Regions from separate parts of the Micromonospora sp. NBC_01638 genome, predicted to be linked through region 2. Evidence: predicted binding sites of a transcription regulator. Region 2 holds the regulator's gene; the other holds the start of a gene.

Region 1 (15,436 bases), 3.5 Mb from region 2:
AGCCCGTGGACGATGCTGGTGCTGCCCGGCGGCTATCTGGTGATCGGCGTGGTCCGCCGCACACTGCGCGGGCCGGGAGTGCTCGCCACCCAACTGGCCGGCCTGGTCGGCTGGGTCGCCCTGACGCTGGTCGCGGTCGCTGCCGGCGGGCGGACGGCCGCGTGGCTGGTGGCGTTCGGTTGGCTGGCGCACGCCGGCTGGGACCTGCTCCACCACCGCACCGGCCGGGTGGTGCCGCGCGGATACGCCGAGTGCTGCGGAGTGCTCGATGTGGCGCTGGCGGGCATCATGATCCTGGCAATCCTGACCACCGACGCCTGACCGGACCGCCCGCCGGCACCAACGCGGGCAAGATCTTGTGCAGGTCTTGATCCGGGGCGCGGTCGGCGCGCGCACCCACGCGCAGGGCGCGTGGCGGGTCTTGTGGCGGTCGGCGCAGCGGCCACGACGGCGTAATGAAAGGCTTGGCACATGAGTTCCGCACCTGCACAGCACGACGCACCGATTGACGCACCGATTGACGCCACCCCCGCCGGCACCGACGACGTGTACGCCTTCACCGAGCTCGGGCTGCGTCCCGAGCTGCTGGGTGCGCTGTCCGCCCTCGGGTATGAGGAGCCGACCCCCATCCAGCGGGAGGCGATCCCGCCGCTGCTGGAGGGTCGGGACCTGCTGGGTCAGGCGGCCACCGGCACCGGCAAGACGGCGGCGTTCGCGCTGCCGCTGCTGAACCGCATGACGGCACACCGCCAGGGTGGCGACCCGGTGGCACTGGTGCTGGTCCCGACCCGGGAGCTGGCGGTGCAGGTCTCCGAGGCGTTCCACCGCTATGGCAAGGACCTGGGCGCGCGGGTGCTGCCGATCTACGGTGGGCAGCCGATCGGGCGGCAGCTGCGGGCGTTGGACAGCGGCGTCGACGTGGTGGTGGCCACCCCCGGGCGAGCCCTCGATCACATCGCCCGGGGCACGCTGCGCCTCGGCGGGCTGGCCACGGTGGTGCTCGACGAGGCCGACGAGATGCTCGACATGGGCTTCGCCGAGGACATTGAGGCGATTCTGGAGCACGCTCCGGCGCAGCGTCAGACGGTGCTCTTCTCGGCCACCATGCCGTCGCGCATCGACGGGATGGCCCGGCAGCACCTGCGGGAGCCGGTCCGGATCGAGATCGGCCGGGAGCAGACGGTCGCGGGCGAGGCGCCCCGGGTACGACAGAGCGCGTACATCGTGACCCGGGCGCACAAGCCGGCCGCGCTGGGCCGGGTGCTGGACGTGGAGTCGCCCACCGCGGCGATCGTGTTCTGCCGCAGCCGGGAAGAGGTCGACCGGCTGACCGAGACGATGAACGGCCGGGGTTACCGCTCCGAGGCCCTGCACGGCGGCATGAGCCAGGAGCAGCGCGACCGGGTCATGGGCCGGCTGCGGGCGGGCACCGCCGACCTTCTGGTGGCCACCGACGTGGCGGCCCGTGGGCTGGACGTCGAGCAGCTCACCCACGTCGTCAACTACGACGTGCCGTCGGCCCCGGAGTCGTACGTGCACCGGATCGGTCGGGTGGGCCGGGCCGGCCGGGAGGGTGTCGCGATCACTCTCGCCGAGCCGCGTGAGCACCGGATGCTCAAGACCATCGAGCGGGTGACCGGGCAGCGGATCACCATCGACAAGATTCCCACCTTGGCCGACATGCGTACCCGGCGGCTGGAGCTGACCCAGGCGGCGCTGCGGGAGAGCCTGCTGGAGGACGACCTCGACCCGTTCCGGGTGATCGTGGAGACGCTGACCGACGAGTTCGACCTGATGGAGGTCGCCCTCGCCGCCGTGAAGCTGGCCCACGAGGTGGCGTCGCCGGGGTCCGACGACGAGGTGGAGATCCCGCAGGCGCCGGTGCGCAGCTCCCGCGAGGGTCGACCGGAGACCGGCGGCCGGGGCGGCGATCGGCGTGGCGGGGGCCGGCCGCGCTCGGGCGGCGGCAACACCGTCCAGGTCTTCGTCGGCCTGGGCCGGCGCGCCGGGGTGCGCCCGCAGGATCTGGTCGGCGCGATCACCGGGGAGACCGGGATCCGCGGGCGGGACATCGGCTCGATCGAGATCGCCGACCGGTTCTCGCTGGTGGAGGTGCCGCAGGCGGTGGCCGACGACGTGATCTCGGGGTTGCGCTCCAGCACGATCAAGGGTCGCAAGGCCACGGTGCGCCGCGACCGCGGGGGCGACGAGCGCTGAGCCGCCGCTGGCGCGGATCAGAAGGAGTACGGGCCGCGGCCCCACGCCACACCCGGGTCCACCCACCGTCTCCGGGAGCCGCCTCGCGGCAAAGTGGTGGTAGAGAGTGCAAGCGAGACAGTAGACCGCCTGCGCGTACACCAGTGACCCCCGCTGTCTCCGGAGACGGCGGGGGTCACTGTGCTTGTAGCGTCAGGCGGCGAAGAGCGCCGGACCGTCCAGCGCCTGGACGTCGGCCGGGCGCAGCGCCAGGGCGAGCACGTCGGCCACGTCGGCCAGGGTGTGCACGGTCAGCGCCTCGCGCACCTCGGTCGGCAGGTCGTCCAGGTCGGGCTCGTTGCGCGCCGGGATGATCACCTCGGTGAGGCCGGCCCGGTGTGCGGCGAGCAGCTTCTGCTTCACCCCACCGATCGGCAGCACCCGACCGGAGAGCGTCACCTCGCCGGTCATCCCGAACTCGGGGCGGACCGGGCGGCCGGTGACCAGCGACGCCAGGGCCGTCACCATGGTGATGCCGGCGCTCGGACCGTCCTTGGGCACCGCGCCCGCCGGGACGTGCAGGTGGATGCGCCGTCCCGCCAGGGCGTTCGGGTCGATGCCGAGCCGACGCCCGTTGGAGCGCAGGTACGACAGGGCGATGTGCGCCGACTCCTTCATCACGTCACCGAGCTGGCCGGTCAGGGTCAGACCCGGCTCGCCCTCCATGCTGGTCGCCTCGATGAAGAGCACGTCCCCGCCGGCGCCCGTCACGGCGAGGCCGGTGGCCACGCCGGGGACCGCGGTGCGCTCGGCTGATTCCGGGGTGAACTTCGGCCGCCCCAGGTAGCCGGTGAGGTTGTCGGTGTCGACGCGTACCGGGGTCGGGTCGGTCGCCAGTGCCACCGCCACCTTGCGCAGGATCTTGGCCAGGCCACGTTCGAGCTGCCGTACGCCGGCCTCCCGGGTGTACTCCCCCGCGATCAGCGCGAGAGCCTCGTCGGCGACGCTGACCTCGTCGGCGGTCAGCCCGGCCCGCTCCCGCTGCCGGGGCAGCAGGTGGTCCCGGGCGATGGCGACCTTCTCGTCCTCGGTGTATCCGTCCAGGGTGACCAGCTCCATCCGGTCCAACAGTGGGCCGGGGATGCTCTCCACCACGTTGGCGGTGGCCAGGAAGAGCACGTCGGACAGGTCGAGGTCGACCTCCAGGTAGTGATCCCGGAAGGTGTGGTTCTGGGCCGGGTCGAGCACCTCCAGCAGTGCGGCCGCGGGGTCGCCGGCGTAGCCAGCGGCCAGCTTGTCCACCTCGTCGAGGAGCACGACCGGGTTCATCGAGCCGGCCTCCCGCAGCGCGCGGACGATCCGACCGGGCAGCGCGCCCACGTAGGTGCGCCGGTGACCGCGGATCTCCGCCTCGTCGCGGACGCCGCCGAGCGAGACCCGGACGAAGTTGCGTCCGAGCGCCCGAGCAACGGACTCGCCGAGGCTGGTCTTGCCCACCCCGGGAGGACCGGCGAGTGCGAGGACCGCGCCGGAGCCGCGACCGCCGACCACGCCGAGGTTGCGCTCCGCACGCCGGTTGCGCACGGCCAGGTACTCCAGGACGCGGTCCTTCACGTCGGCCAGGCCGGCGTGGTCGGCATCGAGCACCGCCCGGGCCGCGGCCAGGTCGGTGTTGTCCTGGGTACGCGTGCCCCACGGCATCTCGAGCACGGTGTCCAGCCAGGTGCGGATCCAGCCCGCCTCCGGGGAGGCGTCACTGGCCCGCTCCAACTTGCCGACCTCGCGCAGGGCCGCCTCGCGGACCTTCTCCGGCAGCTCGGCGGACTCGACCCGGGACCGGTAGTCGGCCGAGCCGTCCGGCTCGCCCTCGCCCAGTTCCTTGCGGATCGCGGCAAGCTGCTGACGCAGCAGGAAGTCCCGCTGGGACTTCTCCAGCCCCGCACGGACGTCACTGTTGATCTGCTCGGTGACCTCCTGCTCGGCCAGGTGGTCCTTAACCCAGCCGACCAGCAGCTCCAGTCGGGCGGTGACGTCCGGCGCGGCGAGCAGTTCGGTCTTCTGGTCCAGGGTCAGCCAGGGCGCGTAGCCGGCCGAGTCGGCCAGTTCGGAGAGGTCGGTCATCCGCTCCACCGCGTCGATGACCTGCCAGGCGCCTCGCTGCTGGAGCACGGAGGTCACCAGGGCGCGGTACTCGCGGGCGAGTTCCCGGGCGCGGCCGGCGGGGGCGGGTTCGTCGAGTTCGGTCGCCTCGACCCAGAGTGCGGCGCCGGGGCCGGGCACGCCGGAGCCGATCCGGGCCCGGGACAGACCACGGATGACGGCGGCGGGCTCACCCTCGGGCAGCCGGCCGACCTTCTCGATGGTGGCGACCACGCCGACCGGGCCGTACTCGCCGTCGATGCGGGGCACGGCCAGCAGCTTGCGGTCGCCGGTCGCCCGCGCCGCGTCGATCGCGGCCTGGGTGGTCGGGTCGAGGGTCACCGGGATGACCATGCCGGGCAGCAGCACGGCGTCGGTCAGGGGAAGTACCGGAATAGTTGCCATCGAACACCTGCTATCACGTTGAGTTGAGCGTGTCTCACTCAAGTAACAAAGCGTTCCCCTTGTTCCGACCTGTGACCCAGGACACTGTCCGCCCGCCCGGCCGAGGCGGTCGACCAGCGCCGCCGCTGCTGGCCATCCTCGACGGCTGGGCGGTACTTCCGGCCGAACTGCTGCACGCCCTGCTGCGGCCCGCGCACGCCGCGTCGGTCGATCTGGACGGCGAGGAACGTCGGTTGTTACGGGCGTTCACCTCTGGCCGCAACACCGTCGACATCGCTGAAGAACTGCACGTCTCGGGAGCGGACGGTGAAACGAATGACCACCGCGTTGCTGCGCAAGCTGCGGGTGCCCAACCGGGCGGAGGCCGCCGCCGTCGCCGGGCAGACCGGTCTCCTCGGCGAATGAAGCCCCTTCATCGCACCGATTCACGGTTTGCTCCGTAACGGAATCGCGACGCGCCGAATGAATGGACGCGTATTGTTGCGGATTCCCGGGGTGATAGGTCAGACTTTGGGCACATCCCGCCGCACACAGGGAGTAATCGGCAATGGCGAGAAAAGTAATCACGATCCTGACCGACGACCTCGACGGTGGGAAGGCCGACCGGACGGTCGAGTTCAGTCTCGACGGAGTGGCGTACACGATCGACGTCTCGGACGAAAATGCCGGCGTCCTGCGCAAGGCGCTGGATCCGTACATCAATGCGGGTCGGCGGATCGGGCGCGGCCCGGTGGAGAGCACCCGCGCAGTCCGGCGACCGGGTCGACCCACCGGTGCCGGAATGGATCGGGAGCAGAACCGGGCTATCCGGGAATGGGCCATCAAGAACGGCTACAAGATTTCCGAACGGGGCCGGATCCCGGTTGAGGTCGTCGAGGCGTACAAGAGCCGCTGACACGAGATGATGACGGGGTCCCGCCGTAAACGGGCGTGACCCCGTCGGATTGTCCGGGCACCCGAAACAACGCGGGCCGGTCACCCCGGGTTGTCGCCCCGGGTGACCGGCCACCGCTGGTCGAACTGGATCAGTTGACGGTGATACGCACCGAGTCGAACGCGGGAGTCTGGTTGGCCCGCTCCATCATCGGCAGGCGGTGCGAACCGTCACCGGCCCAGACGGAGCACTGCGCGGTGCCCGACTCCGGCAGACCCGGAATCTGAATCGTCACCTCGTCGGGCTCGGCACCACCGCGGCCGTCCTCGGTCGCGACGAAGAACGCGGGCACCTCCTGCGGCTCCGGCGGGGCGGTCAGGCTGTCCAGCATCCGGCAGGCGGTGTGGAAGTGGCCCCGGACCAGGCCCTGGGCGTTGAGCAGCGAGCTCTCCACGTAGTAGCCACCCTGACCGGCGGCCAGGAAGCGGTCCCGGATCAGGTTGCGGGTGCTGACCCGCAGGGTGAACGCCTGGTTCTGACCGACCTGCTGGGGGAACTGGGTGATCAGCAGCGACGGGTTGTTGGCGGCGGCGCCGACCTCACCGAACTCGGTGCTCACGCAGCGGTTGCCGATCTGGAAGCCGTCGTGCCGCTGGAGCTGGCTCTCGTCGCAGTTATTGGCCAACACGCCGAGACCGGTGCCGGGGGCGTTGCCACCGTTGTTGTTGCCACCGCCATTGTTCCCACCGTTGTTGCCGCCCGTGTTGCTGGTCGGCTGCACCTGGCATTCGGCGAGCTGCGCGAGACCCTGCGGTCGGGGACCGGCACGGTCGATGGCGGTCGTGATCCGGTCCAGCACCGCGCGCCGCTTGGAGGCCAACGGCTGCAGGATTGCGCTGCGGATGAACGCCTCGCCCTTGTTGCCCTCGGCTGCCAGCCGGCGGTCCGCCTCGGCGATCTGGGACTGCAGCTGGGCGAGGTTGCGGTCCACCTCGGCCCGCGCCTGGGCCGGCACCTGCGGCAGCTTGGCCGTCACGTCCGGACAGGCGATGGCCGTACCGGTGCCCACCGTGCCGTCCTTGCCGTCCTCGCACTCGGGGACCGACTGCTGCCCGTCACCCCAGTGATTACGCACCCACCGACCGTTCTGCCAGGTCCGGCTGGTCGAGCCGCCGCCAGTCGGCGCGGTCGCGCCCGGGCTCGGCTCCACACATTGCCCAGCGGCCGGACGTGGCTTATTCGTCCGCCGGTCCTGGGCCGACGAAATCTGGGTCACGGCGACAACTCCGCCGAAGACCACGAGCGTGCCGACAACAGCCAGCAGACGCTTGCTCCGCGCGTTGCCGGATGGCCGGCGCGCCCGTGTGGACCTGCGCATCGAATTGCTCTCCTTCTCGATCCGGTAGTGGATTTCTGCCCTCGGCGGATCGACGGATGTGAGAGGGCACGGCACGGCGGCGAGCACCGTGACCTACCCGGTAACGTGTCGATGGCCGGCGATGCCCTTTCCGCACCGTCTCCCGCGTCCGGTCGACGCGGATGGGGAGATCCTGTTCATTCGCGCAGGAGTACGGTGCGGCGACCGGGAAGGTTCAACCGGCGCACAGGAAATTGCCGCGACCCGACACGGAGCCGGTCCGGAGCAGGAGTCAGCAGGTGGAAAGGGCGCCGATCAGTCGGCGCAGAGGTGGTCGAAGGCGAACCCGCCCACCAGTTCGTGGCGGCGCCGACTCAGCGCGGCAATCTGCGCGGTCAACTCGGCGCGCGGCAGCAGTTCCCCGACGTCGTTGGTCCGCAGCCGCTCCCCGACGGCGACCGTGGCGAGATCCTCGGCCAGCCGAGCCGCGTCGACGCCGCACGAAAAGCGGTGCTCGGTCACTGAGACCCGCTCGATCAGGCACGCGTCGGGGCGTACCTGCACCCAGCTCCACCCCTGCGCCGGCCCGTCCGCCCAGCGCACGTGCAGCCCTCGCACGATCGGGTCGGCCACCCGCCCGGCCACGTACGCCTCGACCGCCGCCGCGCGGGTCAGCGCGCCGAGGTCGTTGACCGGCCCGGGGCGGCCGTCCGGCAGCCGACCGAGGATGTCCCGGAAACTCACCGGGGACGGCCCGTTCCCAGGGGCGGTCACCCCGGCACCGCCCTCGGCGTAGGCGCGCGCGTCGATCACGTACTCCACGAGGCGTCGACCGTGCTCGGCCGCCCGCAACGTCGACGATCCGATCCGCAGCACGGGCAGGCCCACGGCCGCGCTCACCGCGTCTTTGAGTCGCTCAACGCGCTGCTCTGCCGAGCCGGCGGACGCGACCGGACCGATCTCCACGGCAACGATCGCCCGGCCGGTGTCGGCGGCGCAGACCACGAAGTCGAAGCTGGCGCGGCTGGCCGAACTCCACTGGCTGCCGGTGACACCGGGCGGGCGGCCCTGAACCAGGTCGCTGAGCCGGCGTGCCGGATAGACCCGATGACCGGCGCGGCTGAGCAGCGTGTCGCGCCCACCATCGTCGGGCACCGCCCGCAACCAGCCGCGGTCGTCGCTGCCGATGCTCGTCATCTGCCTGATCCATCCGCCGGTCGGTCGAGCCGGGCCGAGTCTAGGCGGTCGATCATGGTGCTCGCCTCGGCGGTGCGGCCAGCGCCACCCCGGCCAGCCGGACCCCGGCACGGCCTGCCGTGCTGCCGTCGCGGTAGAGGTCGCCGAGTGCCTCGGCCGGCACCTCGTCCTCGCCCGTGGGCGCGGGGTGGGCGGCGGCTGCCGCCTTCGAGGCCGCGGACCAGGCACTGTGACCGGGATCACATGAGGGTCGCGTTCCAGAGGTCCCGACGGGGTGTATCCAGCGGGGTCGCCGGTAGCGGACCGGCCGGGAGGTCAGCATGTCGCGACAGCAGTTCGGCGCCCTCACCAGCAGCGGCCTGGGTGCTCGCCCGCGTCCGGATGACCCTCGCCGCGCCCGCCGACCTCGGCTGGTCGGTGATCCGACCATCCTTCGGCGCCCTCGCGCCGATCGAGCGGGGCGACACCACCGGCTCCCCCCGCGGCCCATCGCCACCCGCCCGTCCGCCCCATCCGCCGGCCCTGCACCCAGCGCCGGCACCCCCGGCGGGAACCCGAGCACCGGGACCCGCGCCAGCACCGACTCGCACCGGCGCACCATCGCGGCGGGGGACGTTGCGGCGGGGGACGTTGCGCGGATCGCGGCCGAAGCGGCCGGGCGGGTGCCCGGCGTTTCCGACGTCCACCCGGCCACCGTTCGCCTGGGCGACCGGGCCGTGGGTCTCGACCTGCACCTCGTCACCACCTACGGGTACAGCGTGCCCGCCGTCGCCGAGGCCGTCCGGACGGCCGTCACCGACCGGGTTGCCGCCAGCACCGGGCGCACCGTGGCCGCGGTGACCGTCACGGTGGACGACCTGCTCGTCCCCGGGGCGGACGGCGCCGGGACAGGACGACCGGTCAGTCGGCCGGAGGCCGGCATGCGAACCGTCAACCGGGCGGCCTCGCTGTTGCTGTCCGTCGCCCTGCTCGCCGGCGGCGCGCTGCTGGCCGTGCAGGCGCTGCTGGTGACACTGGATCGCCCGGCACCGCTGTTCGCCCGCACCGGCTGGTACGACGCGCTGACCACCACCCGTTGGCATGACTTGGGCGTCCGGACCGGGGCCGGCGCGGCCCTGCTGCTGGGCCTGGTCATCCTGGCCGCCCAGCTGCGCCGCTGGACACCGGTCCGGCTGCGGATCGACGAGCGCGACGGCTGGTACCTGCACCGGCGGTGCGTGGAGCGCCGGCTGACCGACGCGGCCGGCACCGTGCCGGGCGTGCGTCGGGCCCGCGTGCGGGTCCGCCGGCGCGGCGACCAGTGGCGCCCCCGGGTGCGTGCCACCGGCGACCCGGCCGCCCGCGCCGAGGTCGAGTTCGCGGTGCACCAGGAGCTGCGTCAGCTCGCCTCGCCCCGGATCGGCCGGATCGAGATCCGGCTGCTGCCCCACAGGCGGCCGGCATGACCGACGCCGCGCACCGACTGCTGTGGACCATCGTCGCGCTGCTGCTGCTGGCGGGCGGAACGACCGCGCTGCTGGTCAGCCTCGGCACGCTGCCCGGCAGCGACCCTGGCGCGCTACTGCTCGGCGCGGGACTGCTGGACGCGTGGCGGCTGGCCGCGCCGTGGAGCACCCTGGCCGCGGCGGTCGCCGGCGTGCTTACCGCCCTCGCTGGGCAACGCCTGCTCGACCGCGAGCTGCGCCGGCCCGGCCGGGCACTGCGCGGCATGCTGAGCCACCCCGGCAGCCGCCCCGGCCGCACCCGCCTGGCCACCGAGGTGCTCGTCCACGCACTGGAGCGGGACCTGACCGGCGACCCCGGGGTGCGCGGCGCCCGAGTGGTGCTCACCGGCGCACCGCCTGGACCCGACGTGTGGATCCGGGTGGACCTGTCGGCCGACGCCCGGGCCGCCGACGTACGCGAGCACGTCGACGCCGCGGTCCGCCGGTTCGCCACGACCGCCGGCTGCACACCGGCGCACCTCGACGTGACCGCCCGCATCGAACCCGGCCGACCCTGAACCGGGCCGCCTGACCCCGCCGGACATGATGGGTGCCGGCCCGACGTCGGTGGTCCGGCGAAGTTCCCTCCCCGCCGGACCACCGATGCGGCGACGGCCGGCGACGGGTGTTCGCTGCGACGGTGGTGGGGCGTCAGGGTCACCGGGCCGGCCGGAGGGGGGTCCAACGTCCCGGGCCGTTGCGGTCTGTCGGCCCTGCCGTCGACGGCGCGGTAAGCGTCTACTGGAGATGCCACCGGGAAGCGCGGTGCGAAGCTGAGAAGGGACGTGGAGACCATGACCGCGACGATCGAGCAGGTCACCGCCGACAACACCGCTCCGAACGCCGGCACCGCCCGAGTGCGGGCCGTCCGGTACATCCTGGCCGGCACCCGGCTGGCGCTCGGCTGGATCTTCCTCTGGGCTTTCGTCGACAAGATGTTCGGCCTCGGGATGGCCACCGAGTCGAAGAACGCCTGGATCAACGGGGGCAGCCCCACCAAGGGTTTCCTGACCTTCGGTGTGACGGGCCCGTTCAAGGACCTCTACACCGGGATCGCCGGCGCCGCCTGGGCGGACTGGCTCTTCATGGCCGGCCTGGCCGGGATCGGTGTCGCCCTGCTGCTCGGCATCGGCATGCGGGTCGCCGCGGTGGCGGGTGGGCTGCTGCTGGTCCTGATGTGGACCGCCGTCCTGCCTCCGGAGAACAACCCCTTCATGGACGACCACCTGATCTACGCCGCGGTACTGGCGGTCCTGGCGCTGGTCAACGCCGGCGACACCTGGGGCCTCGGCCAGCTCTGGGCGAAGCTGCCGATCGTCCGGCGGGTGCCCTGGCTGCGATGAACCACAGCGCACCACCTCTCGGCGGGCGTCACCAACACCGGTGACGCCCGCCGGTCTGTCCGTCCGTCCGTCCGTCCGCCGATCTGCACTTACTGCCCTGACGAAAGGTGCGAGTCGGGGCACACCGGCGACCGAAAGTGCAAGATCGATGTATGGGGTGCGGGAGCAGGTAGCGGGTCTGCCGCACCTGGGTCAGGTGCGATTTGGCAGGATCGACGGTGCCCGGACACATCACCCAACACGGCAGGAGATCCCCGCATGAACCAGGCAGCAAGCGCCCGATCGGGCAAGCCCGAGGTGGGTCCGATCGAGGGTGCACCGCCGGCCGACCTCGTGATCGAGGACATCACCGTGGGCGACGGCCCGCAGGCCGAGCCGGGCCAGCTGGTCAGCGTGCACTACGTCGGCGTGTCACACTCCACCGGCGGCGAATTCGACTCGTCCTGGAACCGCGGTGAGGCGTTCGATTTCCCGCTCGGCGGCGGCCAGGTCATCGCCGGCTGGGACCAGGGTGTCGTCGGCATGCGGGTCGGCGGCCGGCGCCGTCTCACCATCCCACCGCACCTGGGGTACGGCGACCGCGGCGCCGGCGGAGTCATCAAGCCGGGCGAGACGCTGATCTTCGTCGTCGACCTGCTCGGCGTGCGCTGACCGATTCTGCAGGGTCGCCGGCGCACGCCGGCGGCCCCGCACCACGCCCAAGCAACACAGCCTGAGACGACCGGCGCTGGGCCGCGTCAGCGAGCTCGGGTCGGGTCGGGTCGGCTGCTCTGGGGTCAGATCAGGCGGCGAGCTGCAGGTGTGCGGTCGTGATCACCGGGCGACGAGCGGCCTCGACCACCCGGGCCGGCTCCAGAATCGGCATCACCCGGTGCAGGCCGGTAGCGCGCAGCACCCGCGCCACCACCGGGCTCGGGTCGACCAGGACCAGTTCGCCACCGCGGGCCCGGACGCGCAGATGCGCGGCGAGCAACGTGCGGACGCCGGCGGCGGAGAGCAACCGCAGCTCGGACAGCTCCAGCTGGAGCATCGGGCGAGCGGGCGCGGACCACAGCGCGGACCGGAACGCGGCCACGGTGGCGATGTCGACCTCGCCGGCCACCCGCACGAGGACCACCCGGTCACCCACGCTCACCCGCACGTCGAGCCGCTCGCTGCGATCTTCCATGCCTAGAAACCTAGCCGCCACCACCGACACTTTCGCCCCTCCACCGAGTGATTCCGGGTACGCCCAGGGTCATACCCCGAGGTGCGCCTCATCCCTCTCGGGGTGGAGGTCAGGGCCTCCGGCCGCACGGACCACCGGCCACCGGACCCGCCGCGCCCATTTCGGACGGTGATCCACTCCGGATCACCAATGTCGGGGCGTCCGGGTCAGCGGGACACCCCGACATCACCGATACCGTGGTGATCACGCCCGCCGACGCGCCGCGCGGACGATGATTCGGAGACGGCCGGCACCGGCGGTGGAGAATGGGCCGATGCTGATCCCTCGGCCTCGGCCGCCCCGGCTGATCCGTCCCGTCCGCGAGCCGGCAACCGTTCCTCCGGCGCTGGCCGGGGCATGGGCACCCACCGACCGGCGGCTCGACCGGGCGGAGCTGCTGCCCCTCCCCGAGGGTGCCGTCGGGCCGGAGGACGTGCTGGTCGACGGCGCCGGTCGGGTGATCAGTGGTGACGAGGGCGGTCGGCTCTGGTGGTGGCCGGTCGACGCGCCGGCCGGCACCCGACCCCGACTGCTGGCCGAGACCGGTGGCCGGCCGCTCGGCATCGAGTTGGACCCCTCCGGCGAGGCTCTGGTGGTCTGCGACGCGTACCGCGGGTTGCTGCGGGTCACGCCCGACGGCGCGGTGCGTGAACTGACCGGGACGGCGCCCCCGGTGCACCTGGCCAACAACGCCACGGTGGGCCGCGACGGCACCATCTACTTCACCGACAGCTCCGACCGGTTTCCGGTCTCGCACTGGAAGCGGGACCTGTTGGAGCACCGCCCCAACGGCCGGGTGCTGGCCCACCATCCGGGCACCGGCCGCACCGAGGTGGTGGCCGACGGGCTGTATTTCCCCAACGGGATCGCGCTGACCCCGGACGAGTCAGCGCTGATGCTCGTGGAGACCAGCACCCACCGCCTGCTCCGCGTCGAGCTGAGCGGTGGCGTCCGGGTCCTCGCCGACCTGCCCGCATACCCGGACAATCTCGCCGCCGTGGGCGACGGGACATACTGGATCGCTCTGCCCAGCCCACGGGTGCCGATCGCCGAGTGGCTGCTGCCGCACCCGCGACTACGCCAGATCGCCGCGTTGCTGCCCGACGCGATGCAGCCGCAGCCACGCCGCTACGGGCTGGTCGCGCTGGTCGACGGCACGGGCGCGGTCCGCCGGACGCTGCACGGCCCGAACGGGCACTACTGGATGATCACTGGGGTACGCCAGCACGACGATCACCTCTGGTTGGGCAGCCTGATCGGCCCCGGCGTGGCCCGCGTACCGCTGGAGTAGCGCCCGGGGCCACGGGCGCCGAGCCGATCGCTGGTAGGCCGGCTTGTCGAGTCGCACCTGCGCCAAACGATCATTGAGCTGGCGGCGACGTCGGGGCCGGCCCGCCGCAGTGGCGGGCCGGCCCCGAATGTCCGGCGGCGGTGTCTCAGCGACCGCTGACGGAGGGCGCCGGGGCGGGCGACCCACCGGCCACCGCACCCGGGTGCGCCGGGGCGACCGGCGCCGGCTTGAGCCCGGGTGGCACCGGCAGGGCGCTGCCCCGGGTGAACTCGTCCCAGCTCACGTTCCACGCGGTCCAGCCGTTGCCCGGCTGCAACTCCACCTCGGTGCCCTTGACGGTGACCAGGTCACCGACCTGCGTCACCCCCATCAACCAGTCCGCCGCGGTGGCGGAGACGTTCGCGCAGCCGTGCGAGACGTTGGTGTTGCCCTGCTCCCCCTCCGACCACGGGGCCGAGTGGATGAACTCGCCGCCCCAGGTGTAGCGCTGGGCATCGTCGACGTCGACCACGTAGCCACCGTTCGGGTCACCCCGGGTGTCGAAGGTGGTCCGGTCGTACTTCTCCATGATCACCATTTTGCCGCTGGAACTCGGCGTGCTCGGCTTGCCCAGGCTGACCGGGATCTGGCGGATCTGCTTGCCGTCGCGCAGCACCGTCATCTGCTTGGTGGCGTTGTCGATCTCCAGCGCGACCTGTCGTCCGATCTTGGAGGTAGCGGTCCGCTCGGCGTCGCCGATCCGGTCCTTGCCGATCGGTAGACCCTCCAGAGCGGCCCGGACGCTGACGGTGGTCCCCGGCTTCCAGAAATCGGGCGCTCGGTAATAGACCTGACTTCCGTCCTCAAGCCACGACCAGGTGCCCGGCTGCGCCGGATTCGTCTTCACGAACAACCGCCGCTGGACATCCGCTCTGGCCTCTTTCGGAATTGCCGGGTCGAACGCGACGGTTACCGGCATCGCTGTGCCGTACGTCCGATTACCGACGAAATAGAGAGTGCTGGTGATCTGCGGTTTGGTCGATTTGGCCATCGTGGTGAACGTGGTGGTGCGAGTGGTGGTGGCACCCGAGTCAGCGGTCGCGGTCACCTCGGCGGTGTACGTCCGTCGCGGTTGCAGTGGCGCGCTCGGCACCCAGCCCGAGCCGTCCTCACGCGGCTCGGCGTTGACCTGCTTGCCCTTGTCGTCCGTGAGGCGTACCCCGGTGACCCGTCCACCCTTGACCACGGTGCCCACCTCGGCGCTGACCGGGACGTCCCGGGCCTTGTCCCCCGGTGTCACATCGAGCTCCGGTGCAGCGTGGTGCCCCTTGGCCGAACCCGGATCCCGGTCGGCGGTGCACCCACCCAGGACGAGCGGTACGGCTGCGATGGTTACCGCCAACAGCGTCAATCGCCGCCTAGACGTCATCTTCAATCCCCCCGTTTCCGACTTCCCTTTGCCACATTCTCGCCTCCTCGGCAGGGGCGTCCACGGCATTCGGAAATAATCGGTGGCGCATTTATTGACGCGCTTTCCGACAATGTTCCACTTGGCGGAAGAGGGGTTCAAGAGACCCTTGTCAGGTCCTTTGCTCTGCTTCAGCGGACGCCACACCGGCTGTCCGGATACCGGGCGTCTGGTGGTGCGTGGGGTGAAGCGGAGCAAAGGAGGCGGTGTGGGAGGTCGCCCCGGCACGGGACCGGGGCCGCAGGTAGACCGTCACCCCCCGGGTGGCGCACGTCGGGGACGGTCTTTTGTCAGCTGAAGCGAAACTTCTGCCGAACGCGACGAAGCTTTGCCTTCGTCCGAAGGCAAGGGTAAGGTCACGATCTAGATAGAGGGTTGCCCATTCGTCGATCAGCTTGCCGCCACCCCTGCCGGGTCGCCGCGTTCCGCCCCCGATGGGTCTGGGCCGCGCCCGCGCGCCGCCCCTCACCGTTCAGCCGGAGCCCGCCTCCGGCCG
Region 2 (15,436 bases):
GGACTGGATCGAAAAGGACTTCTACGCCGTGCTCGGCGTGGACAAGGCCGCCTCCGCGGATGACATCAAGAAGACGTACCGCAAGCTGGCCCGTGAGTCGCACCCGGACCACAACCCGGGCGACCCGAAGGCCGAGGAGCGGTTCAAGGCCGCGTCCGAGGCGTACAACGTGCTGTCGGACGCCGGCCGCCGCCGCGAGTACGACGAGATGCGCTCGCTGTTCGGCTCGGGCGCGTTCCGGCGCAACGCCGGGGGCCAGCCGGGTGGCGTGCCGTTCGACGTCTCCGACATGTTCGGCGGCGGCGGGGGCGGCGACCGTCGCTTCGGAGGCACCGGCTTCCAGGACCTGTTCAGCTCGATCTTCACCGGCGGTCAGGCCGGTGGGCAGGCCGCACCGCGCGGTCCGGCCCGTGGCCGCGACGTCGAGACCGAAGTGGCGCTGGACTTCGGTGACGCGGTACGCGGGGTGACGCTGCCCCTGACGCTGCGCGCGCCCGGAGTCTGCGAAACCTGCCACGGCAACGGGGCCAAGCCGGGCACCCAGCCGCGTACCTGCCAGGTCTGCCACGGTGCTGGCGTGACCACCCGCAACCAGGGGTCGTTCAGCTTCTCCGAGCCGTGCCGCAACTGCCAGGGCGTCGGCACCGTGGTCGAGGAGAAGTGCCCGGAGTGCCAGGGCACCGGCGGCGTCACCAAGACCCGCACCATGAACGTGCGAATCCCGGCCGGGGTGTCCGACGGTCAGCGCATCCGGCTGGCCGGGCGCGGTGAGCCAGGCGAGCGCGGCGGCCCGGCTGGTGATCTGTTCGTGCACGTCAAGGTTCGGCCGGACGAGCTGTTTGGGCGTACCGGTGACGACCTGACGCTGACCGTGCCGGTCACCTTCGCGGAGGCCGTGCTCGGCACGGACCTGCGGGTGCCCACGCTCGACGGCGCGATGACCCTGCGGGTTCCGCCGGGGACGCCGAGCGGGCGGGTGCTGCGGGCCCGGGGCAAGGGTGTGGTCCGCCGCGACGGGCAGGCCGGTGACCTGCTGGTCACGTTGGACGTGGTGGTCCCGGCCCGGTTGTCGGACGAGGCGCGCACGGCGCTGGAGGCGTTCGCCGAGCAGAGCCCCCCGGCCGCTCGGGAACATCTCGACGCGCGGGTGCGTCGGGTCAGTTAGTCCGGTGGAATGGACGCGGAGGTGAGCGGGATGTCGGGCGAGTTCCTCGGTTCGGGCGACCCTGCCTACGAGGCCAAGGTGCTGATGATCTCGGTTGCGGCCCGGATGGCGGGGATGCACCCACAGACCTTGCGCCAGTACGACCGGCTGGGGCTGGTGCAGCCCGGCCGGGCCGCTGGCGGCGGGCGTCGGTACAGCGTCCGCGACGTGGTGCTGCTGCGCGAGGTGCAGCGGCTCAGCCAGGACGACGGGATCAACCTGGCCGGCGTCAAGCGGATCATCGGGCTGGAGCGGCTGCTGGAGCAGGCGCAGCAGCGGGTGGCCCGGCTGGAGGCCGAGCTGGACGCCGCGTACCGCCGGGTGGCCGAGCTGGAGTCGCTGGCCCGCTTCCCGGGCCGTGATCTGGTGCCGACCAACCGCACGTCCACCGCGCTGGTGGTCTGGCGACCCGGCCGGACGCCCGATCGCTGACCTGCCACTCACCCGGATCTGTTTCCTCGGCCCGGACCGCACCGGAATCCCCGGCGCGGTCCGGGCCGCTTCGGTTAGCCTGTCGATACGGGTCCAATCGGCTCAATCCGGACCTGCCGGCATGGCGAGGGGGAGCGATGACGGAGCCGGAAAAGACGGTGGCCCAGCAGACGGAGGACCGGTTGGAAAGCCTGGCCGAAACCGTCCGCGAGAAGTTCAACAAGGTGACCAAGGGGACCTACCGGGACCGGGTCGTCGAGGGCCGGTTCGCCGAACAGGGCGACAAGGGCGGCGACAAGGGCCCGGCCAAGATCGAACGGCAGCAGGACTGACCGGTGACCGACGTGCGGGCCGGGACCCACGGGGGGTCCCGGCCCGTTCGCCGTTCGTGTGTGCGGGCCGGGCGCGGGTGGCACCAGGGCGGGGGTCCCGGCCCGGCAGTCCTTTGGAGCTGAATCGTCTACGACATCACGCTGCGGGTCCGGCTCTGTCGCGCCGGGGCCGCGACCCCGTGAACCGTCTGCGACATCAGCCTCAGCCGAGGCGGCGGTTCTCCCGGACCAGGCCGCCTTCGCACCAGTCCCGGTAGACGAAAAGATCCGGTCGGGCCAGCAGCACCCTGCCGTTGTGCGCCCAGATCTTCATCAGCTCGTCGCCGTCACGCTCGGCCTGCTCGACGATCTTGCGGAAGCGGCGCTTGGGATGGGCGCGGAAGTTCGTCCGGATGCCGTCGGCCGCGTAGATGTAGAGGCAGTGCAGCGCGAAACGCCGGGCGGGGCAGGTCGGATCCATCGCCAACTCAAAGAGTGTCAACACCAGTCGGTCACCGGAGACCAGCAGGTCCCAGTCGGGTGGCATCGAGGACAACGGCACCGAATCGGGCTGGTACGCCCAAGCTCGCAACTCCGCCGGAGTCGGATCGACGGGGTTGGCGAAGCCGTGGAACGTCGACTCCTGCACGCTCACCGGCCAACCTCCCGATCTCGCCCACGTTGGCACTGGCTGCCTGCGGACCCTGGCTGCTGGGGCGAAACGGTAACCCGCCGCCGGGTGCTGCGGTAGTCCCCGTGGGGAGCAATTCAGCAACCATTGGTCGGGGATCGTCAGTCGTGGATCGGCACCGGCGCCGGCCGCTGAGCCGCCGCACGGTTGCGCAACCACCGCTTGAACCACGGGAAGTCCGGCAGCCGGGCCAGAATCGGTCCGGTCACCACGGTGATCAGGACGTACGTCGCGGCCAGCGCGGCCAACTGCGGCTCGACGCTCCCGGCGGCCACCGCGAGCCCGGCGATGACGATGGAGAACTCACCTCGGGGTACGAGTGCCAGGCCGGCCCGCCATCGACCGGGTTCCGCGATGCCGACCCGGCGGGCCGCGAGGTAGCCGGTGAGCGTCTTCGTCGCCATGGTGACCACGGCCAACGCGAGCGCCGGCAGCAGCACCGGCGGGATGTCCCCCGGGTCGGTGACCAGGCCGAAGAAGACGAAGAACACCGCCGCGAACAGGTCCCGAAGCGGGGAGAGCAACTCGGTCGCATGGTGCGCCACCGGACCGGAGAGCGCGATTCCGACCAGGAACGCACCGACCGCCGCCGATACCTGCAGCTTCGCCGCGAGGCCGGCGATCAGCAAGGTCAGACCGAGTACGCCGAGCAGCAGCGCCTCCGGATCCTTCGCGGACAGGGCGGACGAGATGAAATGGCCGTACCGGATGGCGACCCAGAGCACGAGCAGTACCGTGCCCACCGCAACGGCGAGCGCGATGCCGCCGCCGAGCAGGCCGATGCCGGCCAGCACGGCGGTGACCAGCGGGAGGTAGAGCGCCATCGCCAGGTCCTCGATCACCAGGACCGAGAGGATCACCGGGGTTTCCCGGTTACCGAGTCGGCCCAGGTCGGCGAGGACCTTGGCGATGACCCCGGAGGAGGAGACCCAGGTGATGCCGCCGAGCACCAGGGCGGCCACCCAGTCCCAGCCGAGCAGCAGGGCGAACCCCGCGCCCGGCAGCGCGTTGAGTACGCCGTCGATCAGCCCCGCCGGGGCCGCCGAGCGCAGGTTGCCGACCAACTCGTTGGCCGAGTATTCCAGGCCGAGCATGACCAGCAGCAGGATGACGCCGATCTCGGCGCCGACCGCGAAGAACTCCTCGCTGGCGGCGAGCGGAAGCAACCCGCCGTCGCCGAACGCCAGCCCGGCGAACAGGTAGAGAGGGATCGGTGAGAGGCCTACCCGGCGGCTGAGCCGGCCGAGGACACCAAGCAGCAGCAGCAGCGCGCCGACTTCGACGAGCAGAGTGGTGGAATCATGCATCCGCCTCAGCCGTCCGGGTCACTGTCGGCGAGGATGGCGGACACGCCGTCGAGACCCCTGCGGGTCCCGACAACGACCACCACGTCACCGGCCGCGAAGCGGAAGGAGGGGAGTGGCGAGACGATCACTTCGCCTTCGCGCAGCACCGCCACGATGGAGGCGCTGGTGCGGGTACGCGCCTTGGTGTCGCCGAGCTGGCGGTTGACGTACCGCGACCCCGCCGTGATGGCGATCTGCTCGGTGAGCAGCCCGGCGGCCTGTTCGCGGAGCCCGGAGAGTTGACCGAGCATCAGCGACGCGCCGAGGATGTCGGCCAGAGCCTCAGCCTCGTCGTCGGTCAGCGGAATGTCCGCCTGGCAGGCGTCGGGATCGTCGGGGTCGTAGAAGACGAGATCACGGCGGCCATTGCGGTGGGAGACCACGCCCAGGCGGCGTCCGGACTCCGTCACCAGATCGTGGCGTACCCCGATCCCGGGTAGGGCAATCTGTTCAACACGTACTCGCACACGCCAAGGCTACCGCTTGTCGTACAGAGCGCAGATCTTGGAAGGCCACGCCCCCGAGGCGCGTCCCCAGCCAAGATCCACTCGATGTCGCTGACCTCGGGGTGTCCAGGGCGGTGGGATCACCGTCTCCACCGAGGACGACCAGGGGGTGCGGCACTGGGTCTTCTGCGACCAGCGGCTGGACGGTGGCCGTCGCTGCGTGCTGCGTGCCGACCATGAGACCCCCTGCGTCGCCCGCCTACCTCGACGAATCGGACAGTAAGGCCGCGACGGAAGGTTGATCGACTCGGTTTCGGTGATGTCGCGATGTCGGTGACCAGCACGTCGGTGGCCTGGTGAGCGGCGTAGTGACCGCCGACGTCACCGCGGCCCTCGACGTCGCAGGTCTGTCGACGGTGCCGGCCGCGGACCCGCTGCCCGGCCCGCCTCCGGCGGCGGGGGAGTTCGACTGGCGGTGGTGCCGCCGAGAGTGATGGGTGTCACAGAGCTAAGGTTGAGCGGAATACGCTCAACTCTGGTTGTGTCCAACCCAGATGGACAACGCCGATCCGGGGGAGCCCATGAACACCGAAAGACTCACCACCAAGAGCCGCGAAACCATCACGGGCGCCGTCGCGCTGGCCAACCAGCGTGGTCACGCCACCGTGGAGCCCTGGCACCTGCTGCTGTCACTCCTGGACACCGATGGCTCGACCGCCACCGGTCTGCTGCGCGCCGTCGGGGCCGACCCGGCCGAGCTGCGCCGGGCCGGGCAGCGCGCGGTCGACGCCCTTCCGGCCGCGCGCGGCTCGAGCATCGCCGAGCCGACGTTGGCTCGGGAGTTCGTCAACGCCATCGGAGCCGCCGAGCAGATCGCCCGGCCGTTGGGCGACGAGTACACCTCCACCGAGCACCTGCTCGCCGGCCTGGCCCGGGTGGGCGGCGCGGTGTCCGGTGCGCTGAAGACGGCCGGTGCCACCGAGGAGGCCCTGGTCGCCGCGTTCCCGACCGTTCGGGGTGGGGATCGACGGGTCACCACCGCCGACCCGGAGCAGACCTATCAGGCCCTGACCAAGTACGGCGTCGACCTCACCGCCAGCGCCCGGGACGGCAAGATCGACCCGGTCATCGGCCGCGACTCGGAGATCCGCCGGGTCATCCAGGTGCTCTCCCGGCGTACCAAGAACAATCCGGTGCTGATCGGCGAGCCCGGCGTGGGCAAGACCGCGATCGTCGAGGGTCTGGCCCAGCGGATCGTCACCGGCGACGTGCCCGAGTCGCTGCGCGACAAGAAGTTGATCTCGCTGGACCTCGGCGCGATGGTCGCCGGGGCGCAGTACCGCGGCCAGTTCGAGGAGCGGCTGAAATCCGTACTGGAGGAGATCAAGAACTCCAACGGGCAGGTCATCACGTTCCTCGACGAGCTGCACACCGTCGTCGGCGCCGGCAAGGGCGAAGGCTCGATGGACGCCGGCAACATGCTCAAGCCGATGCTGGCCCGGGGTGAGCTGCGGATGGTGGGCGCCACCACGCTGGACGAGTACCGCGAGCACATCGAGAAGGACCCGGCGTTGGAGCGTCGTTTCCAGCCGGTGCTGGTCGGTGAGCCGACGATCGAGGACACCATCGGCATCCTGCGCGGGCTCAAGGAGCGCTACGAGGTGCACCACGGCGTACGGATCACCGACGCCGCGCTGGTCGCCGCCGCGACGCTGTCGGACCGCTACATCACCGACCGGTTCCTGCCGGACAAAGCGATCGACCTGGTCGACGAGTCCGCATCCCGGCTCCGGATGGAGATCGACTCCCGGCCGGTCGAGGTTGACGAGATCGAGCGGGCGGTCCGCCGGCTGGAGATCGAGGAGATGGCGCTGGCCAAGGAGCCGGACGCCGCCTCGGCCGAGCGGTTGGAGCGACTTCGTAAGGAGTTGGCCGACAAGCGCGAGCAGCTCACCGTGCTCTCCGAGCGCTGGCAGACCGAGAAGAGCCACATCACCAAGCTCTCCACCGCGAAGGAGGAGCTGGAGCGCCTCGGCGGCGAGGCCGAGCGGGCCGAGCGGGACGGGGAGTTGGAGCGGGCCGCCGAGCTGCGCTACGGCCGGATCCCCGCCCTCAAGGTCGAGCTGAAGCAGGCCGAGGAGGAGCTGGCCCAGCTCCAGGCCGATGGCGCGATGCTCAAGGAGGAGGTTGGCGCCGACGACATCGCCGCAGTGGTCGCCTCCTGGACCGGCATCCCCGCCGGCCGCCTTCTGGAGGGCGAGACGGCCAAGCTGCTGCGGATGGAGGAGTCGCTGGGCGGCCGGGTGGTCGGCCAGGCCGAGGCGGTCGGCGCGGTCTCCGACGCGGTACGCCGTGCCCGAGCCGGTATCGCCGACCCGGACCGCCCGACCGGCAGCTTCCTCTTCCTCGGCCCCACCGGTGTCGGCAAGACGGAGCTGGCCAAGGCCCTCGCCGAGTTCCTCTTCGACGACGAGCGGGCGATGGTCCGCATCGACATGAGCGAGTACGGCGAGAAGCACTCGGTCGCTCGCCTGTTGGGTGCCCCACCCGGTTACGTCGGTTACACCGAGGGTGGCCAGCTCACCGAGGCGGTGCGCCGTCGGCCGTACTCGGTGGTCCTGCTGGACGAGGTGGAGAAGGCCCACCCGGACGTCTTCGACGTGCTGCTCCAGGTGCTCGACGACGGCCGGCTCACCGACGGACAGGGCCGCACGGTGGACTTCCGGAACGCGATCCTGATCCTCACGTCCAACCTGGGGTCGTCAGTGATCAGCGATCTGACGCTGGCCGACGAGCAGCGTCGGGAGGGTGTCCTGGCGGTGGTCCGGTCGCACTTCAAGCCGGAGTTCCTCAACCGGCTGGACGACATCGTGGTCTTCGCCTCGCTGCGCGGGGATGACCTGCGTTCCATCGTCGACATCCAGCTGGACCGGCTGCGGCGCCGGCTGGCCGACCGCAGGCTCGGCATGGAGATCACCGACGCCGCTCGGGGTTGGCTCGCGGAGCACGGCTACGACCCGATCTACGGTGCCCGTCCGCTACGCCGTCTGGTCCAGACGGCAATCGGCGACCAGTTGGCAAAAGCCCTCCTGTCCGGTCAGATCCGCGACGGCGAAACGGTGAAGGCAGACCTGAATCCCGAAACCAACACCCTCACGGTCACCCCCGCCTGAACGTGTTGATCAAGAGGTTTGCGTCACGGCAACGTTTTCTCATGACGCAAACCTCTTGATCAACAGGGTGGAGTGGGGGCGGGCAGGGAAAGGGTGGAGGCATGTTTGGAATCCGGAAGGCCTGGGAGCGGGAACTGGACGCGGCCGTCGACGAGTTGGTGGCGGCTGACACGCTCGCCTTTGGCGGAGTGGGGATCGCGGGCACGCTGCTGCCGGTGACCAAGGCGTACCACCGGGTCGAGGCCGCCCTCGGCGACCACCCCGAGGAGGCGCGCCGGCAGCTCGACCGGGTGCTGGCCGATGGCACACCCGCCGGTCGGGCGTACGCGGCCACGCTGCTGGAGCGGATCGATCCGGCGGCGGCACGAGCGGCCTGGACGTCGCTGCGGGACGACCCGAGCGAGTTCACCACCTTCGTCGGCTGCCTCATGGACCGCGAAACCCTTGGGAACTACGCCAGCCAGCGGCTCGCCGCAGCTTGATCCATTCGCGGGCACCGGGAGAGCCAGCGCCCGCCCGGCCGTCACGGTGCAATCACGCACTCCGGGCGACGCCACGGGTGCCGTCGGTAGCTGAGCTGTCGGTCACGGTATGGGTCCGCTGATGCCGAAGGTTGTTACCGTCTGCGCCGAAGTACCTGGGGGGATGGTCGGGTGGGCGGGTCAGTGACGTACCTGGTGGCGGCGCTTGCCGTCCTTGTCGTGGTCGTGGTCGTCGTGCGGGCCCGGCGGCGGTCGGCGGCCCGACCCGACGGTGCGCTGCCGCCCGGACGGCCGGCGCGCGACCGCCCGGCGGAGTCCCTGCGCGACAGCCCGCTCGGCCTGGCCCTGGGCGACCGCGTGCGGATCCGCGAGCAGGAGTACGCGGTGAGCGGCACCATCCGCCTGGTCGAGGGGGACTGGAGCTGGGTGCAGCACCTGCTCGACGACGACTCCGGCGGTCGCCACCGGCTCTCCGTGGAGGACGGCCCCGAACTGGAGTTGGTGCTCTGGACAGCCGAGCCCGGCGCGACCGTCACCCCGGGCGCCCCGACCATCGACCTCGGCGGGCTGCGCTACACCTGGGCCGAGACCGGGCAGGCGCGCTACACCGCCACCGGCGAGACCGGGCTGACGTCGGCCGGGACCATGCGCTACCACGACTACCAGTGCGGTGGTGCCGCGCGGCTCTCCTTCGAGGCGTACGGCGAAGAGAGCTGGAGGGTGGCCCGCGGTGACCTGCTGGACCCCGCCGACCTGACGATCCGACCCACGTCCGAGGATCACTGAGCTGGATCGGGTGGGCGCGCCAGGCTCACCACAGCATGCCGAAGTGGCTGGTTGCCGATACGGTGTGGGCGCGATCTTAGGGAAGGAGAATCGTGGTCGAGTCCCAGAGCACGCCGGCCCGCCAGCGGCCATCCATTGTCTCGATTTCCAGCTACCTGCTCTTCCTGTTCCTGGCGTGCCAGGTGATCACTCTGATCATCACGCTCAGCACCATCGGTAAGACGCGTGACGCGCTTCGCGACGCGTACGCGGGCAGCACCGCCGCCAACGCCGACCAGGTGGCGGACGTCTTCCTCGCCGTCGGCGTCGGCAGCAGCATCCTGCTGCTGTTGCTCGCGATCGTGCTGGGCGTCCTGGCACTGTTCAACAACCAGGGCCGTAACGGCTCCCGGATCACCACCTGGATCGTCGGCGGCGTCATGGTCTGCTGCGTGGGTGGCGGCCTGCTCAGTAATGCGGCCGGCGGTTTCGCCGCCGGCGGGGAGACCGCCGGCGGTGGGCCGAGCAGTGCCGAGATTCAGCGCCGGCTGGAGGAAGCCCTGCCCTCCTGGGCCGCCCCGGTCAGTCTCCTGCTCGGCGTGATCAGCCTGATCGCGCTGCTCACGGCGCTCATCCTGCTGGCGCTGCCGAAGGCCAACGAGTTCTTCCGCAAGCCCACCGCGGCCTGGGAACCGCCGACCCCGGGCGCCAGCTACCCGGGTTACCCGCAGGCTCCGGGGCAGCCTGGTTACCCACAGGCTCCGGGTCAGCCTGGCTACCCGCACGGTGAGCCGGGTTATCCGTCGAGTGGGGAGCCGAGCTTCCCGCCGCCACCGGCCCCGAACCGGCCGGACGACACGCCGCCCGGGCCGTCAACCCCGCCGTCGACGAGTTGACCGCTCGATAACCACGACGCCGACGATCCCTCCGAGTAGGTTGCAACCCGACGCCTACCGGAGGGATTCGTCGTGTCGTACCCAGAATCGGCACCGGCCCGTCGGCCCGCCGTCGTCCTGTCGGCCGCGACCGTGCTGTTGGTGATGGCGGTCGCCGCGCTCGCGTACACAGTGGTCGACCTGGTGGTGCTGGGCGGGACGGTCGACGCGTTCCGCTCCGCGGCCCGGGACACCACGGCCAGTCCGCAGCAGATCGACGATGTGGTGACGCTGCTCCGCGTGTCCGCAGCGCTGTCGGCGGTGGTGGCTGCGCTCTCCGCGCCGGTGCTCGCCGGCCTGGCCCTCGGGCTGCTGGCTGGTCGCGCCGGCGTCCGGGTGGCCACCTGGGTGGTCAGCGGGCTCGGCCTGCTCGCGGGCTGCTGCAGCGTGGCGGTGCTCGTCGGCGAACGGGCCGTGCCGCTGCATCTGGGCGCCGGCGAGCAGGCTCTCACCGAGTTGCTGGGCCTGATCGGCGACGCGTACCCGTCGTGGTGGATTCCGCTCAACGCCGGGCTTTCCGTCGGGCAGGGGCTCGGTTACCTTGTAGTAGCTTCGCTGCTGGCCCTGCCCGGGGCGAACGCCTGGTTCGGTCGCCACCGCTCGACCGCGCCGACCATGCCATCCGCACCGCCCGCGTTCAGGCCCGCCCCGCACCAGCCCCCGACGGCGCCTCCCGCGCCCCCGTACCCGCCCAGGTGAGGACCGCCCCCGTGACGCTCGATCCAACGACTGCCGAGCGCCGAGCCCTCATCACCGGGGCCACCGCCGGCATCGGCGCCGCGTTCACCCGGCGGCTGGCCGCCGACGGCTGGCATCTGGTGCTGGTCGCCCGCGACGCGGCCCGGCTGACCGAGATGGCCACCGAGTTGGGTTCCACGCACGGCCGTGAGGTGGAGACGATTTCGGCGGATCTGTCCACCGACGACGGCTGCGCCATCGTGGAGCAGCGGCTCGCCGACGGCAGTCCAGTTCACCTGCTGATCAACAACGCCGGGATCAGCCTGAACAAACCGTTCCTGCGCTCCACGGCGGAGGATGAGGCGCGCCTGTTGCGGCTCAATGTGCACGCGGTCATGCGACTGACCCTGGCGGCGCTGCGACCGATGACCGAAAGACGAGATGGGGCAGTGATTAATGTCTCTTCGGTCGCCGGGTTCGGTACGGCGATGCCCGGGTCGACCTACTCGGCCAGCAAGGCATGGGTCACCAACTTCAGCGAGTCCGTCGGTCAGTCGGCGCGGCCGTTCGGCGTCCGGGTGATGGCACTCTGCCCCGGCTACACCCGCACCGAGTTCCACCAGCGGGCCGGCATCAACATGTCCAAGACGCCGGAGTGGCTGTGGCTGCGGGCCGAGGATGTGGTTGACGAAGGCCTGCGTGACCTGCGCAAAGGCAAGATGGTCAGCGTCCCGGCATGGAAGTACAAGGTGGTCGTCGCCGGCATGCGGCACGCGCCGCGCCGGCTGCTCCAGGCCGTTGCGCGGGACACCCGCGGCCGGATCGGTCGCGACGAGCGCTGAGCTTCGACAGGCCCACCGGTTCCCGCGGGTTGGCGGCGCGGCGTTGGCGCGCCGCTGTCAAGCCGGTCGCTGAGCGTAGTTGAGCATCGCCAGCCATCGGTCCCTCGCGGGGCTGGTCAGGATGGACCCCACACGCGGCGTTCAGACTTGCGCAGTAACCTCTATCGCTATGGGGGACCACGACGACCTGCGTAAATTCATTACCGACCTGGCTGTGGTCCACGGACGGGTCGTGCTCTCCTCGGGGCGTGCGGCAGATTGGTACGTGGATCTGCGGCGCGTCACGCTCCATCACCGGGCCGCTCCTCTGGTCGGCCGGGTGTTGCTCGACCTCACCGCCGACTGGGAGTACGACGCCGTCGGCGGCCTCACCCTGGGCGCGGATCCTGTCGCGCTCTCGATGCTGCATGCCGCCGTTCCGACCGGCCGTGCCCTGGACGCCTTCGTGGTGCGTAAGGCGGGCAAGGCGCACGGTCTACAGCGGCGGATCGAGGGACCGGAGGTGGCCGGCCGCCGGGTGCTGGCGGTGGAAGATACGTCCACGACGGGCGGAAGTGTTTTGACCGCTGTCGAGGCGCTTCGTGAGGCCGGGGCGGAAGTCGTGGGCGTGGCGGTTATTGTTGATCGAGGCGCCGGCGACGCGGTACGAGCCGCCGGATTGCCGTACCGGGCGGCCTATACGTTGGCTGACCTCGGCCTTGTGGCGTAAAAGTCTGCCGATTCGGATCTGCTGATATGCAGGCAGATCGATGCTGCTGGTGGAAGGATGGAATACGTGGGAACTGCGTTGGCCGAAATGACTATGCCTCAGATCTCGCCGCTTAACGGCGAGCCGATCGAACGTGCCGATGCCGAGCGTCTCGCCGGGGTCCTCAAGGCCCTTGCTGATCCTGCTCGGTTGCGGCTGCTCAGCCTGATCCAGTCGGCCCCCGAGGGCGAGGCGTGCGTCTGTGACCTGACGGCGCCGCTCGGCCTCTCTCAGCCGACGGTCAGTCATCACCTGCGTATCCTCACCGAGGCTGGCTTGCTGCAGCGGGAGAAGCGCGGTGTCTGGGCGTACTACAGCCTGGTCCCGAGTGCGATCGCGACGATCGCCGACCTGCTGACCCCGCCGCGTAAGCGGGCCACCAAGAAGGCCCGCTGACGTAGGCAGTACACGCCGTCCCGCGCGCCGGGACGGCGTCCGGTAGGAGCCAGGGGTGGCGCCACCGGTGGGTGACACCTGCTCGTCCCCGGCCGCACCGCCGGAGGCCGGGCGCGACATGCCGACGGCCGACCCCCTCACCAGGGGGCCGGCCGTCGTCGTACCTGGGGTTCAGCGGTCCTGGCCGTGCTCCGGGCGCTGGCGGTCGTGCTGGTGCCCGTCGTGGTCGAACGCCTCGCGGGCCGCTTCCGCCGCGCCAGCGGCGCTGGCTGCCGCGATCACCGCGACCGCCTCGCCGCGCTTACGAGCCCGCCGATCGCGGAGGAACTCGAAGAAGATCGGCAGCACCGAGATCACGATGATCAGGGCCACCACCGGCAGGATGTAGTGGTCGATCTTGTCGCCGATGGCCTGGTAGATCTGCTCGGCCAGCAGGTAGCCGATCAGCAGGATGCCGTCCACCCAGAGCACCGCACCGACGATGTTCCAGAGCAGGAACTTCCGGGCCGGCATGCCGAGCGCGCCAGCGACCGGGTTGAGGAACGTCCGAACGATCGGGATGAAGCGCGCCAACACCACGGCCTTCGCCGGGCCGAACTTGTCGAAGTAGTACTCGGCCTTCTCCACGTACTCCTTCTTGAAGAGCCGGGAGTTTGGCCGCTCGAACATCGGCCGGCCGTACCGCGCGCCGAGCCAGTGCCCCAGCTGAGCGCCGACGATCGCGCAGATCGGCCCGCCGATCAGGAGGCCGACCAGGGAGAGGCGGGTGCCGTTGCCGAAGATCGCGTCCGCGACCGGCGACGCGGCCACCCCGGCGAGGAACAGTAGCGAGTCGCCAGGGAAGAAGAAGCCCACCAGCAGGCCGGTCTCGGCGAAGAGGATCACCCACACGCCGATCAGCCCGAAGGTCTGCAACAGATCTTTGGGATCGAGCGGGTTCAGGGCGACGCTCTCCGCGAGAGCGCGGATGTTCTCAGCTGTGTCCACGGCCACAAAGGGTACCGAAGCCCAAGGCCCCTGCCGCGTCGGACCGGCCCCTCGCCACCCGCCCGCGTAGTGGGGCCCAACGACGGTGCCCCGCCGACCGGGATGGTCGACGGGGCACCGGTGGTGCGGGGTGGATCAGGCGACGAAGCGGGTCCGGCGGCGCTTGGCCACCAGGTAGCCGCCGACGCCCGCGGCGAGCAGCAGCGCGCCGAGGCCGGCGATCAGGCCGGTGGACTGACCGGTGATCGGCAGCGAGCCGCCGTCACCGTTGTCGCCACCGCCCGTGCCGCCAGCCGCGTTGATCAGGATCTTGGCGGCGTCGTTGGCCGGCTTCAGGTCGGCGTAGAAGCCGCCGTCGCACTCGCAGGGGAGGTTGATCTTGACGGCGCCGGTGTCGTTCTGGACGACTTTGTCGATCCGAAGCGTGAAGTCGACGGTTTCCTGGTCGCCGGCCTTGATGAACGGTGTCGGGTAGCAGCCGTAGACCCGGCCGCCCGGCTGACCCGGCTCGCCCCACTCCTCACCGGTGATCGGGGCGCAGAACTCGGGAGCCGCCACGACGCTGGTGTTCTTCGGGATCTCCACGTTCATGTGGGTGACCGCCGAGCCGCCGCGGCTGCGGTCCAGCGTTGCCGGTCCGTTGTTGCGGAAGCCGATGGTGACCTCGACCTCGTCGCCCTTCTTGCCCGAGGCGTGGTCACCGATCGCCTCAAGGTCGGTACCGTTCTTGCCGGTCACCTTGACGTTGAGGGAGGACCCGTTGTTGTCCGGCACGGTGTCGGCCTGGGAGCCGCGGGTCCCGGCCATCGTGGGGAGCTTGGCGAGGGCGAGCTTCCCGTCGGTCCCCGGCTTGCCTACCGAGACACCCACGCTGTCGAGATACGCGTCGAAGTCCTCAAACTCTGCGGGCGTCATCCAAATGATCTCGCCGTACTCGGAACCCGGAGCGTACGAATCTTCCCCGAGTCGGTAGGCGAGGTTGGCGCCGTAGGTAGCACCCGCTGCGAGGTCCTCGTCGAAATGACAGCTGCGCAGTTCGTCGTCCACGTAGGTGCAGTTGCTGTAGTGCTTGTCCGCGCGGATGCCGTAGTCGTTGTAGAAGATGACGCTCGCCCCGTTGGCGGCAGTCTTACCGCTGTTGCTGACCTTGAGGGCGGCGGTGAACTTTCCGCCGGGTGCCGCCGACATCTCGATCTCGGGTCCGGCGGCGAGGTCGACACCCTCACCCACACGGATCTTGGCGTCATGGCTGACGGAGTCGAAACCGGCGGCGCTGAGCGTCACCTTGACGGTGCCCGCATCTCCGTCCTTCGCGCCCTCGGTGGGCGCGATGACGACGGGGGCGATGCCGCCGAGGCCCCACTCCTCCACACCGATCTCAAAGGGGTCGGCGCAGAGCAGGACGCCCTTCTCGGGGACCGTGCAGTAGCCCGTTGCCGTCTCCGTCGCGATGGTGATCTTGTCAACCAGGTCGCGGTAGTCGTAGCGGACGGTGACGTCGCGGAGTACGACCGGGGCGCTGCTGTAGGCGGTCGTGGATTCGACCTTGCCGGCGGACTTGGTCGCGATGGTCGTGTCGCCGAAGTAGATGCCCAATTCGACGGGCGCTTCCTCGTTGGCAACGGCCGGGCTGGCGGAGGCGGCGACGAACGCGCCTGCTACGCCCAGTCCGGCGAGCCAGCGCCGGGTGGAGTGGGTGAGCATGAGGGGGTTCCTCCAGTTGGGGGTTCAGGTGGAGCCTGCGGATCTTAAGGAATCGCTAAGGCTGGCGGCAGCCCCGCGAGTTGTCCATCCAGCAAGACGAACCGAAAGGTTGATCAGCGACACCGCAATGTTCGGTCGGTCCGCTCCCGTCAGGACCGGCCCTTCATGGCGCTGGCACATTGCCCGGCGGTGGGGTCCAACGACGGTGCCCCGCCGACCGGGATGGTCGACGGGGCACCGGTGGTGCGGGGTGGATCAGGCGACGAAGCGGGTCCGGCGGCGCTTGGCCACCAGGT

Evidence for each region. Region 2 encodes HspR, which represses chaperone genes until heat shock. Its sites were predicted from a motif close to TTGAGTNNNNNNNACTCAA; they were not measured.
Region 1: the regulator HspR is predicted to act here: its motif matches at 4,764-4,782, upstream of lon (endopeptidase La).

The regions. Positions count from the first base shown of each region.
Region 1 is NZ_CP109273.1:5,866,384-5,881,819, forward strand. Features, by position in the region: gene OG811_RS27475 (hypothetical protein) at 1-321, shown strand, start outside; gene OG811_RS27480 (DEAD/DEAH box helicase) at 472-2,217, shown strand; gene lon (endopeptidase La) at 2,410-4,740, opposite strand; gene OG811_RS27490 (Lsr2 family protein) at 5,288-5,635, shown strand; gene OG811_RS27495 (hypothetical protein) at 5,766-6,992, opposite strand; gene OG811_RS27500 (DUF2726 domain-containing protein) at 7,287-8,168, opposite strand; gene OG811_RS27505 (Asp23/Gls24 family envelope stress response protein) at 8,489-9,613, shown strand; gene OG811_RS27510 (hypothetical protein) at 9,610-10,170, shown strand; gene OG811_RS27515 (hypothetical protein) at 10,438-10,995, shown strand; gene OG811_RS27520 (FKBP-type peptidyl-prolyl cis-trans isomerase) at 11,254-11,646, shown strand; gene OG811_RS27525 (STAS domain-containing protein) at 11,777-12,163, opposite strand; gene OG811_RS27530 (SMP-30/gluconolactonase/LRE family protein) at 12,477-13,493, shown strand; gene OG811_RS27535 (Ig-like domain-containing protein) at 13,639-14,883, opposite strand.
Region 2 is NZ_CP109273.1:2,409,989-2,425,424, forward strand. Features, by position in the region: gene dnaJ (molecular chaperone DnaJ) at 1-1,165, shown strand, start outside; gene OG811_RS11360 (heat shock protein transcriptional repressor HspR) at 1,196-1,636, shown strand; gene OG811_RS11365 (hypothetical protein) at 1,774-1,968, shown strand; gene OG811_RS11370 (hypothetical protein) at 2,171-2,602, opposite strand; gene OG811_RS11375 (cation:proton antiporter) at 2,740-3,945, opposite strand; gene OG811_RS11380 (cation:proton antiporter regulatory subunit) at 3,951-4,451, opposite strand; gene OG811_RS11385 (hypothetical protein) at 4,787-4,924, shown strand; gene clpB (ATP-dependent chaperone ClpB) at 5,012-7,603, shown strand; gene OG811_RS11395 (hypothetical protein) at 7,705-8,085, shown strand; gene OG811_RS11400 (DUF4178 domain-containing protein) at 8,257-8,871, shown strand; gene OG811_RS11405 (hypothetical protein) at 8,964-9,746, shown strand; gene OG811_RS11410 (hypothetical protein) at 9,819-10,484, shown strand; gene OG811_RS11415 (SDR family NAD(P)-dependent oxidoreductase) at 10,496-11,305, shown strand; gene pyrE (orotate phosphoribosyltransferase) at 11,475-12,014, shown strand; gene OG811_RS11425 (helix-turn-helix transcriptional regulator) at 12,072-12,449, shown strand; gene OG811_RS11430 (DedA family protein) at 12,621-13,442, opposite strand; gene OG811_RS11435 (LPXTG cell wall anchor domain-containing protein) at 13,572-15,140, opposite strand; gene OG811_RS11440 (LPXTG cell wall anchor domain-containing protein) at 15,396-15,436, opposite strand, start outside.